DNA from 3 places in the Kitasatospora sp. NPDC059327 genome. Region 3 is predicted to be linked to each of the others. Evidence: riboswitches for the same ligand, from Rfam matches in the RefSeq annotation. Region 3 holds a riboswitch; each other region holds the start of a gene.
What was found. A riboswitch is a leader RNA that binds a small molecule or an ion and turns the genes downstream of it on or off. The one in region 3 is predicted to bind thiamine pyrophosphate.
Positions count from the first base shown of each region.

Region 1: it holds a riboswitch for thiamine pyrophosphate, as region 3 does, so the genes downstream of both, thiO (glycine oxidase ThiO) here and ACFXHB_RS06170 (purine-cytosine permease family protein) in region 3, are expected to answer to the same signal.
Region 2: it holds a riboswitch for thiamine pyrophosphate, as region 3 does, so the genes downstream of both, thiC (phosphomethylpyrimidine synthase ThiC) here and ACFXHB_RS06170 (purine-cytosine permease family protein) in region 3, are expected to answer to the same signal.

Region 1 covers NZ_JBHYYB010000013.1:118,219-124,672, forward strand. Annotated here, with positions in the region: gene ACFXHB_RS11185 (Rv2175c family DNA-binding protein) at 1-218, opposite strand, end outside; gene ACFXHB_RS11190 (NAD(P)/FAD-dependent oxidoreductase) at 271-1,476, opposite strand; TPP riboswitch at 1,600-1,712, shown strand; gene thiO (glycine oxidase ThiO) at 1,716-2,876, shown strand; gene thiS (sulfur carrier protein ThiS) at 2,873-3,082, shown strand; gene ACFXHB_RS11205 (thiazole synthase) at 3,085-3,882, shown strand; gene pknB (Stk1 family PASTA domain-containing Ser/Thr kinase) at 3,987-5,753, shown strand; gene ACFXHB_RS11215 (FAD-binding oxidoreductase) at 5,895-6,454, shown strand, end outside.
Region 2 covers NZ_JBHYYB010000122.1:5,320-11,773, reverse strand. Annotated here, with positions in the region: gene ACFXHB_RS39345 (DUF5994 family protein) at 1-403, opposite strand, end outside; gene ACFXHB_RS39340 (CBS domain-containing protein) at 617-1,039, shown strand; gene ACFXHB_RS39335 (hypothetical protein) at 1,329-1,472, shown strand; gene thiC (phosphomethylpyrimidine synthase ThiC) at 1,577-3,409, opposite strand; TPP riboswitch at 3,405-3,539, opposite strand; gene ACFXHB_RS39325 (LPXTG cell wall anchor domain-containing protein) at 3,725-4,849, shown strand; gene ACFXHB_RS39320 (hypothetical protein) at 4,954-5,160, shown strand; gene ACFXHB_RS39315 (SPFH domain-containing protein) at 5,264-6,454, shown strand, end outside.
Region 3 covers NZ_JBHYYB010000006.1:106,227-112,680, reverse strand. Annotated here, with positions in the region: gene ACFXHB_RS06170 (purine-cytosine permease family protein) at 87-1,430, opposite strand; TPP riboswitch at 1,543-1,691, opposite strand; gene ACFXHB_RS06165 (S1C family serine protease) at 1,982-3,652, shown strand; tRNA gene ACFXHB_RS06160 (tRNA-Ser) at 3,709-3,796, shown strand; gene ACFXHB_RS06155 (peptidoglycan-binding protein) at 3,979-5,088, shown strand; gene ACFXHB_RS06150 (MerR family transcriptional regulator) at 5,190-6,014, shown strand; gene ACFXHB_RS06145 (FAD-binding oxidoreductase) at 6,295-6,454, shown strand, end outside.

The DNA.
Region 1 (6,454 bases), on a different contig from region 3:
GTCAGCGTGCCGGACAGGTGCTTCACCAGCCCCGGGCCGTCGATGAACGCGGCCGGCACCTGGAGCGACTTGTTCGGACCCCGCCGGACGGCGATCAGCCCGCCGTTCTTGACCAGGTCGCGCACCTCGGTGACCCGGACCCCCCACTGCTCCGAGATGTCGGGCAGGTACATCCACTCGGTGACCAGGGACTCAATCTTGCTTTCGATCTCACTCACGTCACCAGACTGCCACCTCCACGGCCCGCCGCGCACCAGGCGTCCGTCCGCGCTACCCCGCGACGGCCGACTTCAGTGCCACCGCCGGGTCCGCCGCCCGGACCGGATCGAGCACCACGGCGTGTTCGACCAGCCGGCGGCCCTGGGTGAGATCGCGCGGGCGGTCCACCGTCAGCAGCGCCCGCAGCACGCCGTCGCGCAGCCACAGCACCGCCCAGGACGGGTCCTGCGGGGAGCCGCGCAGGACCACCTCGTCGCCCTCGCCGTGCCGCCCGGCGTACTGCACCGTCCGACCGAACTGCTCCGACCAGAAGTACGGCACCGGGTCGTACGGCAGGTCCGCGCCGAGGACGGCGGCGGCCGCCGCCCCGCCGGAGCGCAGCGCGTGGTCCCAGTGCTGGACGGTCAACCGGGCCCCGGACCGGACCGACGGGTAGCTCACGCAGTCGCCGGCCGCGTAGACGCCGGGCAGCGTGGTCCGCAGCCGCTCGTCCACCAGGACGGCGCCGGCCTCGTCCAGCGCGACGCCGGAGCCGGCCAGCCAGCCGGTGGCCGGGCGGGCCCCGATGCCGACCACGACCTCGTCGGCGGGCAGGTGGGAGCCGTCCGCCAGCAGCACCGCACCGGCCTCGACCGCCGCGACGCCCACCCCGCAGCGCAGTTCCACGCCGGCCTCCGCGTACCAGGCCGCCATCGCGTGGCCGACCCCGGCGGGCAGCACGCCGGGGACGGGCGCCGGGCCGGCCTCCACGACGGTGACCTCGCACCCGGCGGCCCGGGCGGCGGTGGCCACCTCGGCACCGATCCAGCCGGCGCCCACCAGCACCAGGCGCAGGCCCGGGCGGAGCAGGGCGCGCAGCGCCAGCGCGTCGTCCAGGGTGTGCAGCAGGTGGGCCCGCTCGGCACCGGGCAGGGCGCGCGGGGTCGCGCCGGTGGCGATCACCAGCGAGTCGTAGGGCAGGTCGCCGCCGTCGGTGCGCAGCACGCCGGGGGTGAGCCCGGTGGCGCGGCGGCCGGTGAGCAGCTCGACGCCCAGCCGCGCGAAGTCGAGGTCGAGCGGGGTGGCGTCGGCCTTGCCGAGCAGCACCTCCTTGGAGAGCGGCGGCCGGTCGTACGGCGGGTGCGGCTCCTCGCCGACCAGGACGATCCGCCCCCGCCACCCGCCCTGCCGCAGGCCGGCGGCGCAGTGCGCCCCGGCCAGCCCCGCCCCGACCACGACCGCCCGGTCCGTCCCGCTCAGCTCTGCCACGCCCGTCACTGTACTGGCGCCCGGCGGGGCGCCGGAGGGCCGTCCGCCACCCCGCCGCCGACCCCGCCGGCCACCGCGCTGTCCACCCCTCGTACGCGCCTTCAGTGGCGGTGACCCCCGGAGTTATGGTGGGGGCACCATCACGGGAGCCCGGCGGACCGGGCTGAGAGGCGGGCTGACACGGCCTGCGACCGTCCGAACCTGATCCGGGTCATACCGGCGAAGGGAGAGCAGCGACTTTGACACGCTTGGCAGCAGGAACCCACGCCGACGTGCTGGTCGTCGGCGGCGGCGTCATCGGCCTCGCCGTCGCCTGGCGGGCGGCCCGGCTGGGGCTGCGGGACATCGCGGTGGTCGACCCGGACCCGGGCGGCGGCGCGGCCCGGGTCGCGGCCGGCATGCTCGCTCCCGTGACCGAACTCCAGTACGGCGAGGAGCCGTTGCTGCGCCTCGGGATGGCCTCCAACGAGCGCTACGCGGCCTTCGCCGCCGAGCTCACCGAGGCCTCCGGCGGCCGGGACACCGGCTACCGCCGCTGCGGCACCCTGGCCGTCGCCCTCGACTCCGACGACCGCGAGGAGCTGCGCGAGCTGCACTCCTTCCACCAGCGGCTCGGCCTCGACTCGCGGTGGCTGACCGGCCGGGAGGCCCGCAAGCTGGAGCCGATGCTCGCCCCGGCCGTGCGCGGCGGCCTGCACGTCACCGAGGACCACCAGGTGGACGGCCGCCGGCTGGCCGGGGCCCTGGTCCTCGCCTGCGAGCGGGCGGGCGTCCGGCTGCACCGCGCCGAGGCCACCGAGCTGCTGGTCGAGGACGGCCGGGCCGTCGGCGTCCGGCTGGGCGACGCGCGGACCCTGACCGCCGACCGGACCGTGCTCGCGGCCGGCTCCCGCAGCCATCTGCTGCCGGGCCTGCCCGCGGGGGTGCTGCCGGCGATCCGCCCGGTGAAGGGCCAGATCCTGCGGCTGCGGATCCCCCCGGCCTACCGCCCGTTCCTCTCCCGCAACGTCCGCGCGGTGGTGCGCGGCCGGCACCTCTACCTGGTGCCGAGGGAGAACGGCGAGCTGGTGATCGGCGCGACCAGCGAGGAGCAGGGCTACGACACCACCGTCACCGCCGGCGGGGTGTACGAGCTGCTGCGCGACGCCCACGAGGTGGTCCCCGGCATCACCGAGCTGCCGCTGGTGGAGACCTCCGCCGGGCTGCGCCCGGGCTCGCCGGACAACGCGCCGCTGCTCGGGCCGACCGCCCTGCCCGGGCTGGTCGCCGCCACCGGCCACTACCGCAACGGCGTCCTGCTCACCCCGGTGACGGCCGACCTGGTCGCCGAGTACCTGGCCACCGGCCGCACGCCCGAGCTCGCCGAGCCGTTCTCCCCCACCCGTTTCACCACGAAGGTCCCCGCATGAGCGAGATCGAACTCACCGTCAACGGCGCACCCCGACGGGTACCCGCCGCCACCACCCTGGCCGAGGTGGTGACCACCCTCAGCCGGGCCAACTCCGGCGTCGCCGCGGCGCTCAACGAGGCCGTGGTGCCGCGCGGTTCCTGGTCCCTGACGCGGCTGGCCGCGGGCGACCGGGTCGAGATCCTCACCGCCGTCCAGGGAGGCTGACCATGGCCGACGACGTGTTCACCATCGCCGGGACGACCTTCGGCTCGCGCCTGATCATGGGCACCGGCGGCGCCCCCAGCCTGGAGGTCCTGGAGCAGGCGCTGCGGGTCTCCGGCACCGAGCTGACCACCGTGGCGATGCGCCGGGTCGACGCCACCACCCAGGGTTCCGTGCTGGACGTGCTGACCCGCAACGGCATCCGCGTGCTGCCCAACACGGCCGGCTGCTACACCGCCGGCGAGGCCGTGCTGACGGCCCGGCTGGCCCGCGAGGCGCTCGGCACCGACTGGGTGAAGCTGGAGGTCATCGCCGACGAGCGGACCCTGCTGCCCGACCCGATCGAGCTGCTGGACGCGGCCGAGACGCTGGTCGACGACGGCTTCACCGTCCTCCCCTACACCAACGACGACCCGGTGCTGGCCCGGAAGCTGGAGGACGTCGGCTGTGCGGCGATCATGCCGCTGGGCTCACCGATCGGCTCCGGCCTGGGCATCCGCAATCCGCACAACTTCCAGCTGATCGTGGAGAGCGCGACCGTCCCGGTGATCCTGGACGCGGGCGCCGGCACCGCCTCGGACGTGGCCCTGGCGATGGAGCTGGGCTGCGCCGCGGTGATGCTGGCCTCGGCGGTGACCCGGGCCCAGGAGCCGGTGCTGATGGCCGACGCGATGCGGCACGCCGTCGAGGCCGGCCGGCTCGCGCACCGGGCCGGCCGGATCCCGCGCCGCTTCCACGCCGAGGCCTCCTCGGCGATGGCCGGGCGGGCCGACCTGGACACCCGGGAACGCCCGGCGTTCTGAGCCGGCGGTGCCCCGGCGGTGTCACAGGCCGGGCACAGAGCGCCCCGGGAGCGGCGTCTCCCGGGGCCCGCGCCGGCCCGGGGCCCTAGACTCGCCAGGTGGACATGGCACTGCACGACCCGCTGATCGGTACTCTGCTCGACGGCCGGTACCGGGTCGAGGAGCGCATCGCGGCCGGCGGGATGTCCACCGTCTACCGGGGCACCGACACCCGGCTCGACCGGGTCGTGGCGGTCAAGGTGATGCACCCCTCGCTCGCCGGCGACCAGGACTTCACCGGCCGGTTCATCCGCGAGGCCAAGGCGGTGGCGCGGCTCGCGCACCCCAATGTGGTCAACGTGTTCGACCAGGGCGCCGACGGCGCCACCGTGTTCCTCGCGATGGAGTACGTGCCCGGCCGGACCTTGCGCGACCTGCTCCGCGACCGGGGCGCCCTGTCCATCCGGGCCGGCCTGGACATCCTGGAGCCGGTGCTCGCCGCGCTCGGCGCCGCCCACCGGGCCGGCCTGGTGCACCGCGACGTCAAGCCGGAGAACGTGCTGATCACCGACGGCGGCCTGGTCAAGGTCGCGGACTTCGGCCTGGTCCGGGTGCTGGACGCCGGCGACGGCGCGGCGAGCTCCGGCACCGCGACCACCGGCACCGTCCTCGGGACCGTCTCCTACCTGGCCCCCGAACAGATCCGTCCCGGCGCCGCGACGGACCGGCGGGTGGACGTCTACGCGGCCGGCATCCTGTTGTACGAGATGCTCACCGGCCACCGCCCGCACACCGGCGAGAACCCGGTCCAGGTCATGTACCGCCATCTGCACGAGGACGTCCCGGCGCCGTCGCTGACCGTGCCGAGCGTCGTCCCCGAGCTGGACGCGATAGTGGCCGGGGCCTGCGCGCGCGACCCGCGGGCCCGCCCGTACGACGCGGTCGAGCTGCTGGCCGCCCTCCAGCGGGTCCGCCGTGCGCTCACCCCGGCCCAGCTGGACGCCGAGCCGCCGGCCTCCACCCGGACCAGCCCGCGGTACCCGACCAGCGAGCCGACCTCGGTGATCCGGCCGGCCGTCGCGGTGCCCCCGGTCGAGCGCACCAGCGTGCTGGACGTCCCGCCGGAGGTGATGGACCAGCTGCTCACCGAACCGCGCCCGTACGACGAGCCGCCGCCGGCGCGCGCCCGGAGAGCGCGCCGGGCGCGCCGCCTCCCGCGCAAGCCACTGATCTGGACGAGCGTCCTGGCGGCCCTGGTCCTGCTGGTCGGCGGCACCACCTACGCGCTCTCCGGCGCGCTGTACGCGACGGTGCCCGGCGTGATCGGCAAGGACCGCGCCGAGGCGCAGCGGGTCCTGGACGGCGCGGGGATGCACGGGCGGTTCACCGAGGTGTACAGCGAGAGCGTCCCGGCCGGGCAGGTCATCTCCACCGACCCCGGGGTCGGCGCCCGGGCCCGCAAGAGCGACACGGTCGCCGTCACCGTCTCCCGGGGGCCGAAGCGGATCGCCGTGCCCGACCTGGTGGGCCGGCCGGCCGAGCAGGCCGGCGCCGCGCTGGCCGGGGCGCAGCTCGCCCGCGGCGGCGTCACCGAGACGTACCACGACACCGTGCCGGAGGGCTCGGTGATCAGCAGCTCGCCGGTGGCCGGGCAGCAGGTGGCGGAGAACACCCCGGTCTCGCTGGTGGTCAGCAAGGGCATGGTGCCCGTCCCGGACGTCACCGGGATGTCCAAGGACGACGCGGCGAAGACGCTGCAGGCCGCCGGTTTCGCGATGCAGAGCAGTGGCGTCAACCTGTTCGGCACCGGCAAGGTCTCCAGTCAGTCCCCCGCGGCGGGCGAGCGCCGCCCGCAGCGCTCCGTGGTGACGGTCAACTTCCCCTTCCTCTAAGGATTTTGCCCAGACTTGGGGTCACCCGGCGTAGCGTGGAACCAGGCCTGCCCGGCCCCGCCTGCCACGGCCAGGAGGGCTGCGGCGCCGGGATCTCCGGACGGGGCTGCGCGGCGGCCGGTACCCGAGGATGTGGTCGTGATGGGCGGACCAGCCGTCGACGGCTTGAGGGAGCGTGTCCGGGGCGCGGTGATCACCCCCGCGGACGAGGGCTACGAGCAGGCCCGCCGGGTCTACAACGGCATGGTGGACCGCCGGCCGGCGGCGGTCGTCCGGGTGGCCAACACCGGGGACGTGATGGCCGCCGTCGACTTCGCCCGGGAGAACGCGCTGGAGCTCGCGGTGCGCGGCGGCGCCCACAGCGCGCCCGGCTACGGCACCTGCGACGACGGCCTGGTGATCGACTTCGCCGACCGGCGCGGTGTCCGGATCGACCCGGTGGGCCGGACGGCCCGCTGCGAGGGCGGCGTCACCTGGGGCGACCTCAACGACGCCGGGTACGCCTTCGGACTCGGGGTGACCGGCGGGATCATCTCCACCACCGGCATCGCCGGGCTGACCCTCAACGGCGGCTTCGGCCACCTCGCCCGGGGACTCGGACTGAGCTGCGACAACCTGCTCTCGGCCGACGTGGTCACCGCGGACGGGACGTTCCGGACGGTGAGCGCGGAGCAGGAGCCGGACCTCTTCTGGGCGCTGCG
Region 2 (6,454 bases), on a different contig from region 3:
TGCCGGGCGGCACCACGAGGAGGAGGAAGTGGTCCTGGAAGCCGCGGGTGAGACTGATCGTCTCGCCGCTGGCGGCGAACCAGCCGATCCGCACCACCAGGCCGTCCACGGTGACCGAGTCGGGGATGTCACCCCAGCCACCGCTGTCGAGACCCACCCGGACGATCCGGCCCAGATGGACGCCGAGCGCGGTGAGCAGGTCCGGCAGCTCGGCCCGGATGTCATGGGTCCGCGGCCACCACGCGCCGTCGAACACACCGTCGCGGGCGAACGTCGGCTCCAGCACCAGGCGGGGGAGCAGGGGCACGCCCGGGACCGACCACGGCTCGGGGGAGGAGGAGATGGGAAGGGGGATCGGCATCATCAGGAGCCGCCCGTCCGGCCCTCCGAGAGGACCGCTCATGACCTCGGGCGACACCAGTGCCACTACCGGTGTACGACGTGTCCTCGGCTGTCTCCCCAGGCTACTCCGCGCCCCGACGGTCCGGACCCGACCGGAGTAGCCTTGGCCGCATCCAGGGCATCCCGCATCCCGGTCCCCGTTCCGGCTTCGTCCTGGGTGCGGCACAGCGCCGGACGGCCGCAGGCCGGCCCGGAGGCGGGTTGGGTCGACATCATGACCACCCACTACACACAGCCCGCGAGTCACGGCCTCACGGTCGCGGACGCGATGGAGCCCTACGAGTACCAGATCGCCGACGACATCACCGTCGACCGGGCCAACGAGATCTTCCGCGGCGCCCAGGTCGCCTACCTGCTCGTCCGCGACCACAACGGCCGCTGCGAGGGCCTGGTGACCCGGATCGGCCTCGACCCCTTCCTGACCCGCTCCTGGCACGCCGAACGGACCGCGCTGCGCGACACCGCGCACCAGCGGGGCCCGTTCGCCTGGCCGAGCATGGCTCTCGGCCTCGCGGCGCTCGCCATGCAGATCAAGTCCCTCACGATCTGGCCGGTCATCGACGACGACGGCTACCTCCTCGGCATCCTCACCGCCGACCGCGTCGCCGGCCTGACGGGCCTCCGCCCCGTCGGCTGACCGGGAAGGCGAAGCCCGAGGTCCGGACGGCGCCACCGGGGCGCCCGGCCGGAGGGCGCACCGCATGCCGGCAGTCCGACGACGCGAGCGCGAATCGGGGCCGCGTGAACCCAGGACATGCCCCGACACGTCTGAGCATCACTACCGTCGCCCCCTGACGGATCTGCGCCGGGTAACGGTCGACGAGGTACTCGAACGCGCCGGAACCGCGTTGGGGACCACGCTCGATCCGCCGACGGTGGTCCGCAAGCGCCGGTCCGTCGGCGCCCGCACCGGGAGCGGCACGTGAGTGCGGATCGAGCGGCGCGGACGGGACCGGATCGGCGTCCAGGGCGGGGACGGCACCTCGTCGGCCGAAGCGCTGAGCGGCATCGCCAAGCCCGCCTGGCCGGCCGGCGTCGCGTGGCGGGACGAGGCCGAGCCGGTGATGTGACGGGCCGACGAGACCGGGCTCCTGCCCTCCGCCCCGGACCGGGCGGAGCGCCGCGCCGGGAAGCCCCCTCCTGCCTCCCGGTGCGGCGCCGTTCTCGATGACCGTCAGTCGGCCAGGGGGAGGTAGACCCGGTTCCCCTGGGCCGCGAACTCCTCGGCCTTGGCCTGCATGCCGGCCAAGGCCTCGGCGTCGTAGCCGGAGGCGACCGCCGAGGAGCCCTCGCCGTGCTCGGCGCGGATCTGCTGGGAGATCTTCATCGAGCAGAACTTCGGGCCGCACATCGAGCAGAAGTGGGCCGTCTTGGCGGGCTCGGCGGGGAGCGTCTCGTCGTGGAACTCGCGGGCCGTCTCCGGGTCGAGGGCCAGGTTGAACTGGTCCTCCCAGCGGAACTCGAAGCGGGCGTCGGAGAGCGCGTCGTCCCAGGCCTGGGCGCCGGGGTGGCCCTTGGCGAGGTCGGCGGCGTGGGCGGCGATCTTGTAGGTGATGACGCCGGTCTTGACGTCGTCCCGGTTGGGCAGGCCCAGGTGCTCCTTGGGGGTGACGTAGCAGAGCATCGCGGTGCCCCACCAGGCGATCATCGCGGCGCCGATGCCCGAGGTGATGTGGTCGTAGCCGGGGGCGACGTCCGTGGTCAGCGGGCCGAGGGTGTAGAACGGCGCCTCGTCGCAGATCTCCTTCTGGAGATCCATGTTCTCCCGGATCTTGTTCATCGGGACGTGGCCCGGTCCCTCGATCATCACCTGGACGTCGCGTTCGCGGGCGATCCGGCCGAGTTCGCCCAGCGTCCGCAGCTCGGCGAACTGCGCCTCGTCGTTGGCGTCCGCGATCGAGCCGGGGCGCAGGCCGTCACCGAGCGAGAAGGTGACGTCGTAGCTCGCGAGGATCTCGCAGAGCTCCTCGAAGTTGGTGTAGAGGAAGTTCTCCTGATGGTGCGCCAGGCACCAGGCGGCCATGATCGAGCCGCCGCGCGAGACGATGCCGGTCTTGCGGCGGGCCGTCAGCGGCACGTACCGCAGCAGCACACCGGCGTGCACGGTCATGTAGTCGACGCCCTGCTCGCACTGCTCGACGATCGTGTCGCGGTAGACGTCCCAGCTGAGCTCCTCGGCCCGGCCGTCGACCTTCTCCAGCGCCTGGTAGAGCGGCACCGTGCCGATCGGCACCGGGGAGTTGCGCAGGATCCACTCACGGGTGGTGTGGATGTTGCGGCCGGTGGAGAGGTCCATGACGGTGTCGGCGCCCCAGCGGGTGGCCCAGGTCATCTTCTCCACCTCCTCCTCGATCGAGGAGGTGACGGCGGAGTTGCCGATGTTGGCGTTGATCTTCACCAGGAAGTTGGTGCCGATGATCGACGGCTCCACCTCGGGGTGGTTCACGTTGACCGGGATGACGGCGCGCCCGCGCGCCACCTCCTCGCGGACGTACTCCGGGGCCAGGCCCTCGCGCAGGGCCACGAACTCCATCTCCGGGGTCACCACGCCGCGCCTGGCGTAGGCGAGTTGGGTGACGGAGGCGCCGGAACGGCCGCGCAGCGGGCGGCGCGGGCGGCCGGGGAAGACGGCGTCGAGGTTGCGCAGGTTCCCGCCGCGCGGCGAGGTGTGCTTGATCCCGTCGTCCTCCGGGCGGGCCTCCCGGCCGTCGTACTCCTCGACGTCGCCGCGCTGGCGGATCCAGGCGTCGCGCAGCGGCGGCAGGCCGCGGCGCACATCGGCCTCGTACGCGGGGTCGGTGTACGGGCCCGACGTGTCGTAGAGCGGGACGGTCCGGCCGTTGGTGAGGACGACCTCGCGGTACGGGACGCGCAGGTCGGGGCGGGACCCTTCGCGGTAGGCCTTGCGCCAGGCCGGGGTCGGGTAGCCGGTGCCCGCGCTTCCGGTGCCCGCGCTCCCGGCGTCCTGGTTCCGGGCAGACTGCGGCTGTGCATCGAACGTGGTCATCAGACCTTCTACTCCCTACGCCGGCATTACCCGGTCAGGTTCCTGCGGTCGACGCAGCGTTCGGCACGTCCAGCGACGTTCCGGTCAGCGCCCTCTCAGCCCGGTGCTCCGAGCTCCCGTGTCCGCAGGCGGTGTTGCCTGCGCATGACGTCCAACACCGTAGCGAGCGAATCGCCGCTGGTCCAGAGGGGGTCCGTCCAGCGCCGGCCGGCTCCGGCCCGAACGTTTGATCACCGACGGTACGATCCTCGCGCACGCGTTCGCGCACGACCGGCACGTAGTCGGTCCACCTGCGCCACCATCTGGGGGATCACCATGAGGACTTCGCGCCTCCTTGTCACCTGTGCGGCCGTCACCGCGAGTCTCGGCCTGGGCCTGGGTGCGGCATCCGCCGCCCCGCTCGCCGATCCGACCGCGACGCCCACCACCACCGCCTCGAACGCGAGCGGAACCGCCGCACCGAGCACCGGGCCGACCGGCGACGCCACCGAACCGGCGCCGAGCACGGCGCCCACCACCGCACCGAGCACGGCACCGAGCACGGCACCGAGCACGGCACCGACCGCCGTCCCGACGGAGACGCCGACCGGCACCCCGACCGCCACCCCGACCGCCACCCCGTCGGCCACCCCGTCGGCCACCCCGACCGGTACGCCGACCCCGACCGGCAGCCCCTCGGCGCAGCCCTGCTCCTTCGCCCACCGCCCGGTCGCGACCGTCCCGGTCTCCTGGAACGGGACCGGCTACGCCAGGCTGACCCTGGTGAAGGGCGGGCCGGCCGTCGAATCCACCATCACCGTCCGCAACACCACGGGCTACGACCTGCCCGACTTCACCACCAAGTTCACCGTGATCGGGCACGGCGCCCGCGCCTTCACCGTGGAGACGAAGTTCCCCGGCGGCGCCTGGGCCACCGGGACCCCGGTCAAGGCGAGCAGCGACAACTGGCTCCAGGTGCCGCTCCAGTCCTTCCGGCTCGCCAAGGACCAGTCACTGACCTTCGAGATCCGCCTGGCCGCCGGCCGCGACGCGGTCGCGGAGACGGTGGGTGCCAGCGTGTCCGGCCAGTCCTCCTTCACGTACGAGCAGCCCGGCCGGGACTACTGCCAGACCATCGCGGACAGCTCCGCCGCCATCACCGTCACCGAGGCGGCCGGCACCGGCAGCACGCCGTCGACGCCCGGCACGACGGCCTCCCCGGCCTCGACCACGACGGCCGTCCCCGCCGCCGGCACCCGCCCCACCGGCACCCCGAGCCCCTCGATGAGCCCGGTCGCCGGCAGCGGCGGCACCGCCACCACCAGCGCTCAGGGCGCCCAACTGGCGCACACCGGAGCCGGTTCGACCACTCCGCTGGCCGCCGGCGCGGTCGGCGCGGTGGCCGTGGGCCTCGCCACCGTCCTCGTGGTGCGGCGCCGCCGGGAGCACGCCGGGTCCTGAGCCCGGGGCCGCCGCCGGTGCCCGTCCGCCTGTCGACCGGCGGACGGGCACCGGCCTTCCGGCGCACCGGCGGACGAGCCCACCGGGGTGGCACACTGGCCGACATGGTCGGACTGGCGGGGCGGGTCAGCGGGGCGGTCGGTGCGGGGCTGGTCGGCGAGGTGATGGTGCACGTTCCGGAGCGCCGGGGCACGGAGGCGTTCCTCGCCTATCTCGCCGTCCCGGGCGACCGACTGCCGGTCGGGACACCGGTGGTGGTGATCGAGTACCAGCCGCCCCGGACGGTCTACGTGGCGCCGGTGCTTCCGTGACGAGCTTGTGACAGGCCGTCACGTCCTTTCTCTTCTCTTCGGGTTGTACCGGGCGGACAATCCGAAACGGCGCATCTCATGTGCCGAGAGGGGGAGTTGAACCATGGTGTACGTCATCATCGGGGCAGCCGCCGCGGTGCTGCTGGCGGGAATCACGCTCTTCAAACTCATGTGGCGGGTGGCCGAGCCCAACGAGGCGCTGATCATCTCGGGCTCCCGGCACCGGACCGAGGGGGTCGGGGACGGTCTGGGCTTCCGGATCGTCACCGGCCGGGGGACTTTCGTCACGCCGGGCCTGCAAGGTGTCCGCCGGCTCTCGCTGGACCTCAACGAGGCCGAGCTGAACGTCGAGTGCGTCACCACCCAGGGAATCCCGGTCCGGGTCAAGGGCGTGGTGATCTTCAAGGTCGGCGACGACGACGTCTCGATCGCCAATGCCGCCCGGCGCTTCCTGGACCAGCAGAAACTGATCAGCCAGCGGGTCCACAACGTCTTCGCCGGGCACCTGCGCTCGATCGTCGGCGGGCTCACCGTCGAGGACATGATCCGCGACCGCGAGCGGCTCACGGGGGAGACCAGGGCCGCCTCCGGTCTGGAGATGGAGAAGCTCGGGCTGATCATCGACACCCTGCAGATCCAGGAGATCATCGACCCGACCGGCTACATCAAGAACCTCGCCATCCCGCACGCCGCGGCCGTCCAGCGGGACGCCCGGATCGCCCAGGCCGAGGCCGACCGGATGGCCACCGAGGCGGAGCAGGAGGCCGCCGCCCGCAAGGCCGAGGCCACCCGCAACAGCGCCATCCAGCAGTCCGCCTACCAGGCCGAACGCGACACCGCCAACGCCCGGGCCGAGCAGGCCGGACCGCTCGCCGAGGCCGCCTCCCGGCAGGAGGTGGTCGTCCAGGAGACGAAGGTCGCCGAGCTGGAGGCGCGCCGCAAGGAGCAGCAGCTGCAGATCGAGGTCCGCAAGCCGGCCGACGCCAAGGCGTACGAGACCCGCACCCGGGCCGACGCCGACCGCGACGCCCGGATCTCCGCCGCGCAGGCCCACGCCCAGGAGACCCAGCTGAAGGCCGCCGCCGAAGCCGGCCAGGTCAGGATCACGGCCGAGGCGGCGGCGGACGCCACCCGGCTGCGCGCGCTGGCCGAGGCCGAGGCGACCAGGGCCACCGGGCAGGCCGAGGCCGCGGCCGCCGAGGCCCGCGGGCTGGCGGAGGCGGAGGCGGCCAAGGCGATCGGGCTCGCCAAGGCGGCGGGCATCCAGGCCCGGGCCGCCGCCCTCGCGGAGAAC
Region 3 (6,454 bases):
TTCGCCTCGGTGCGCGGTGCGCGGTGTGCTTGCGCGATGCGTGGTGCGCCGTTGTCCGGCCCGGTGCGCGGACCGGGCCGGTCGGGTCAGGCCGCGGCGGTGCGCCGGGTGAGCGGCGTGAGCGCCCAGGTGGCCAGGGCCGGCACCAGGAAGCCGAACAGCGAGGCCGAGGTCCACTCCTGCGGCGTGAAGTGCAGCACCTCCTGGACGGAGGTCCAGAAGTCCGTCCACCAGCCGGCGATCGCGGTCGGCGCGATCACCTGGTAGACGGCGAAGCCGAGTGCCCAGGGCAGCAGCATCAGCCAGCGGGACGGCGCGTCGGCGGCGAGGTTCCAGCCGCGCCGCCCGGCGCCGAGGAAGTAGTCGACCGCCAGCACCGCGAACATCGGCACGAACACCGAGCCGATCAGGCCCAGGAAGGCGTAGTAGGAGTCGGTGAACTCGGTGATCTGCAGCGCCAGCACGGTGATCAGCAGACCGGTGCCGCCGGTCAGCACCCGGCGGTCCACCTTCGGCAGCAGGTTGTGGACCGACATCGCGGTCGAGTACACGTTGGCGAAGGACTGGTCGGTCTCGCGCAGCACCAGCACCAGCAGGAAGAGCCAGCCGGCCCAGACGCCCAGGAAGGAGTCGAAGATCCGGGTGGCGTCGCCGTCGGCCTGCAGCAGCGCGAACAGGCCGAGCACGTAGCACCAGACCTGGGCGAGGGTGTAGCCGGAGAAGCTGCCCCAGAACGCGGAGCGGGCGGTGCGCGAGTGCCGGGTGTAGTCGGCGGCCAGCGGGACGAAGGAGATCGACACCGCGATCATCGCGTCGGTGGCCCGGAGGAAGCCGTGCCAGTTGCCCGCGCCCGGGTCGGACACCCCGTTGCGGCCCAGCTGGACGGTGAAGTACACCATCGCCACCGCGACAGCGGCGGCGACGAAGCGGCGGAGCACCGCGATGGCGCCGAGCGGCCAGATCGTCAGCGCGGTGGTGACCGCGCCCGCCAGCACGACGAACACCCAGCGGTAGCCCTCGGTGTGCGCCACCGTCTGCGCGCCCATCGCGATGACCAGCAGCTCGTACACGCCCCAGCCGACGCACTGGACGATGTTCAGCACCGTCGGCACGTAGGAGAGCCTGGTCCCGAACAGCCCGCGCAGGTTGGCCATCGCCGGTGCGCCGGTCCGGGCCCCGATCAGCGCGGCCACGCCGAGCATCGCGGTGCCGACCACGGTGCCGACGACGATCGCGGTCACGGCGGCGGCCAGCGACAGCTCGCTGCCCGGTGCGCCGAGCACGGTGGCGGCGGTGGTGAAGCCGATCAGGCTGACGCCGAGGTTCATCCAGAGCGCGAAGTGGTCCCGGAAGCGCAGCGTGCGCGGCGGCTCGGTGTCCAGGACGAACGGGGCCTCGACCCGGTCGGTCCGGTCCGGTCGGTCCAGCACGGCGGTGGCGGTGCCCGTGGAACCGGGTGCGCCGCCGGCGGCGTCGGAGGGAGCGGACGACTCGGGGAAATCCTTGGACGCGGGCGCGCCCGAAGAAGAGGATGGCGAAGCAGGCGGCATGGCCGATACTCCCTACGCCGGCATTACCCGGACAGGTTCCGGCGGTCTGCGCCCCCTCGACGGTCCGCCCACGGATGTCGTGGCGTACGGTCGACCGGCGCACTCTCAGCCTGGTGGGTCCAAGCTCCCGCGTGTCAGTTTTGTGCGACAGGCTAACCGGCCCGGGGGTGAACGCCAAGGCCAGGCGTCCGGCGGTCCGCATCGCGGGACGCCCGGGGCGTGCTCCGAGGGTGTTCCGCGGGGCGTCCCGAGGGTTCCACCGGGGGGTCGGGTCGGGGGGTCGGGTCGGGGGGGCGGTCGGGGCGCCGGAGGGGGCCGCTGTCGGGCCGGGCTAAGGATTCTTATGAGTTCTTCAGAGGGGTCCTTACGGCAATCGAATCGAGTGTGCGAAAAACTATGGTTGTTGGTCCTGTCAGCTATGGAGGTCGTCCGTGAGCACCGAGCGCGAGGTTGGGCCCACCGGGCCACAGGGGGAGCAGCCCTCCGACGGTCAGGGGGTCGTGGGTCCCGCTCATGACGGTCCGGCGCCCGCCGCCCCGGCCGCGCCGGAGTCCGGCGGGTTCACGCCGACGCTGGCGTTCAGCAAGGTCGGCGCCCCGGAGCCGGCGCCCGCCGTCCCGGCCGAGCCGGTCGCGGCTCCCGCGCCGGTCGTGGCCGAGGCCGGGTACATCGACGCACCCCCGCCGGTCCTGCCGCCCGTACCGGCCGCGCCCGCGGCCCCGGTGGCGGCCCCCGCCGCCGCGCCGGTCACCAACCCGTACGCCACCCCGGGCACCCCGGTCGCGGCGGCCCACGACCCGTACGGCGCCCCGGCGGCACCCCCCGCCCCGGCCGCGCACCACCCGTTCGGCGCCGGCCAGCCGCTCGGCGGCTGGGGCGCCCACGACGCTCCGCCCGCCGCGCCCGGCGGCCCGGGGTACCCGGGCGGACCGCTCGGCTACCCGGCCGACTACCCGGGTGCCCCCGAGCCCGGCGGTCCGCGCAAGAAGCGCGGCGGTCTGATCGCGCTGATCGCCGCCGTCGCCCTGGTCGCCGGTGTGGCCGGTGGCGCGCTCGGCGTGGCCGTCGCGGACCGCGACGGCGGCGGCATCTCCGCCTCGGACGACCACAGGAGCACCACCGTCCAGGCGAACAACACCCAGAAGACCGAGCCCGTCCCCGGCTCCGTCGCCGGCATCGCGCAGAAGGCGCTGCCCAGCGTCGTCACCATCAAGGCGCAGGGCAACGGCGAGTCGGGCACCGGCACCGGCTTCGTCTTCGACACCGAGGGCCACATCCTCACCAACAACCACGTCGTCGCGCCCGCCTCCAACGGCGGCAAACTGACCGTCAAGTTCGCCGACGGAAGCTCCTACAACGCCTCGGTGCTCGGCCGCGCCGAGGGCTACGACGTCGCCGTGGTGAAGCTCGACAGCCCGCCCAAGGACAAGCTGACGCCGCTTCCGCTGGCCGACTCCGACAAGGTCAACGTCGGCGACTCCACGATCGCCATCGGCGCGCCGTACGGCCTGGAGTCCACCGTCACCACCGGCATCATCAGTGCCAAGGACCGTCCGGTCGCCTCCGGCGACGAGACCGGCGCGCAGTCCTCCTACATGAACGCCCTGCAGACCGACGCCTCCATCAACCCCGGCAACTCCGGCGGCCCGCTGCTGGACGCCAGCGGCGCGGTGATGGGCATCAACTCGGCGATCCAGTCCAACACGTCCAGCACCGGCCGGGCCGGCAGCATCGGCCTGGGCTTCGCGATCCCGATCAACCAGGCCAAGTGGGTCGCCGAGACGCTGATCAAGACCGGCAAGCCGGTCTACGCCAAGCTGGACGTCCTGCGCAACGATGACTACAAGGGCGACGGCGCGCAGATCCAGACCCGCGACATCCAGGGCACCCCGGCCGTCACCCCCGGCGGCGCCGCCGACAAGGCCGGCCTCAAGCCCGGCGACGTCATCACCAAGCTCGGCGGCAGCCCGATCGAGAACGGCCCCGCCCTGGTCAGCAAGATCTGGACGCACAAGCCCGGCGAGACCGTGGACGTCGAGTACACCCGCAACGGCCAGACCCTCACCACCAAGGTCACCCTCGCGGAGCGCGTCGGCGACTGACCACCCGGGAACGGGTGCACCGAACCCCGTCGGACCCGTTAGGCTGACCTCCGCCTGGAGAGCTGCCCGAGCGGCCTAAGGGAACAGTCTTGAAAACTGTCGTGCGGTGACCCCGTACCGTGGGTTCGAATCCCACGCTCTCCGCTGGTTGGAGAACCACCTGCTCAAGGCGGGTGCCGGAAGCTTCCGGCACCCGCCTTTCGCGTGTTCCGGGGCGAGTTCACCTGAACGGGGGGTTTGGGGCGGGGGCGTCCTCGTGGGGGGCTGAGGGGTTCGTGTGCCGGGGGTAAGGGGCGGACTGCCCTGGGCCCGGCGAGGAGAGACGGATGGCCTGGTACCCCGGCGCTGAGAAGCTGGAGCTTCAGCCCGAGTCGGACGCGCAGCCGGCGATCGTGCCGACGCAGGTGATCTTCCACAGCATCGCGGCGCCGTGGGCGCCGCGCCGAATCTACGAGTACTGGCGGGACTCGACCAATCTGGAGTCGCACTTCGGGGTCGGCTACGACGGCAGCGTGGGCCAGTTCATCGGCACCCAGACCCGGGCGGACGCCAACATGGCGGCCAACCGCAGGGCCGACGGCACGGGAGCGGTGAGCATCGAGTCGGCCAGTGACGACCAGAGCACCGATCCGTGGACGGACGCGCAGATCGCCGCGCTGATCGCGCTCGGGATCTGGCTGCACCGGCAGCACGGGATCCCGGTGCGGGTCTGCCGCACGGCGGACGATCCCGGCTTCGGCTACCACCGGCTGTTCCCGGAGTGGTCGGACGGCGGCACCGCCTGTCCGGGGGACGCCCGGGTGGGGCAGTTCCACGCCCTCGTCCTGCCCGGCATCGCGGCCGGCGGGGGCGGTGCCCCGCTGCCGCCGCCGCGGTCGGACTCCGGCCCGTCCCGCGACCGGGTGACGATCAACGGGCTGGAGTACGGCTACGGCGCGCACGGGCCGCAGGTCCGCGAGGTGGGCGAGGCGCTGGTGGCGGCCGGGCACGGCTCGCACTACACGACCGGTCCGGACGAGGACTGGCGTGACGCCGACACCCTCAACTACCAGGACTACCAGCGCGGTCTGGGCTACTCGGGCAGTGACGCGGACGGTGTCCCGGGGGTGGACTCGCTGCGCCGGCTGCTCGGCCGGCTGCCCTCGCCGCGCCGCGTCTCGCTGGCCCACATCGTCACGGCGGCCCGGACCGACCCCGGTGCGGAGCAGGGCCACCAGACCTACGGCGGTGAGGTCCGGATCGTCGAACAGGCGCTGGCCGACGAGGGGTACCTGGAGCAGCGCTGGGTGGACGGCTCGCTCGGCAGCAGGTCCGTGCAGGCCTACGCGGCCTTCCAGCGCAGCCTCGGCTACGCGGGGTCGGACGCCAACGGCATCCCCGGTCAGCGCAGTCTGCGGGAGTTGGGGGCGCGGCGCGGGTTCGACGTCACGGACTGACGGACTGACGGACTGACGGGCGGCCGGGGTGGGCCGCGAGCCCGGCCGTGGGCGCCGGTGCTTGACCATGACACGGTGTGAGGGTCTGCACTGGAGGCATCATGTTCAACATCGGAGACTTCGCCAAGCACGGCCGGGTGTCGGTCCGGATGCTGCGTCACTACGACGCGATCGGACTGCTGCGCCCGGCCCGTGTCGACCCGGTCAGCGGCTACCGCTGCTACGAGGCCGCCCAGCTCGCCCGGCTCAACCGCGTCATCGCCCTCAAGGACCTCGGCTTCACGTTGCAGCAGGTGGGGGCCGTCCTGGACGAGCGGGTGGACGCGACCGAGCTGCGCGGGATGCTGCGGCTGCGGCAGGCCGAGCTGGCCGCCGCGATGGCGGCGGACGCCCAGCGGCTGAGCCGGGTCGAGGCGAGGCTCCGGACGATCGAGAGTGAGGGAACCATGCCTGCACAGGACGTCGTGGTGAAGCGGGTGCCGTCGGTCCGGGCGGCGGAGCTGACCGCGGTCGCGCGCAGCTACCAGCCGGAGGACATCGGACCGGTGATCGGCCCGCTGTTCGGGGAGCTCTGCCGGCGGCTGGCGGAGGCCGGGGTGGCGGAGGCCGGGCCGTCGGTGGCCCGGTACGAGGACACGCCGGAGGGGGACGGCGCGGTGCTGATCCGGGTGGCCGTCCCGGTCGGGGCGGCGGTGTCCGGGGGTCGCGGCTTCGAGGTGGTCGACCTGCCGGAGATCGCGGAGGCGGCGACCATCGTGCACCGGGGGTCGATGGACGACGCACTGGGCGCGTTCCAGACGCTGGCCCGGTTCATCGACGAGAACGGCTACCGCTCCACGGGGTACGCGCGGGAGCTGTACCTGGAGTGCCCGGACGCGCCGGCGGACTGGGTGACGGAGTTCCAGGAGCCGGTGGTCCGTCCGTAGCCGGACGGGTGGCGCGGGGCCCCGCGGCGGCGGGCGCGGCGGCGAGCGGCGGAACAGGCGCCCGCCGTCGCGCCGGGGCCGGCGCCTGTTCCGGCCGGCCGCGCCCCCGGGGCCGGAGCGGCGTACTTGCCGGTCGTGCGACGGCGGGGCAGAGTGCGAGCAGAGGTGACGGGCGGCGGACGGCTCGATCTCGGACGACTGGACGGCGTGCGGCGCGACGGCCGTACGACCGCCGGGCGTGCGGCCGGGGCGACGCGCCGGGCGGCGATCGGAGGCGGCGATGAGTGATCTGACGGACCGACTGGCACGGGGTCTCCCGCCCGGGGCACTGGTGGTGGACCCGGATGTGATGGCCGCCTACAGCCACGACATGGCGGGCTTCTGCGCGGCCGGCACTCCCGCCGTGGTGGTCTTCCCGGAGACGGTCGAACAGGTGCGGC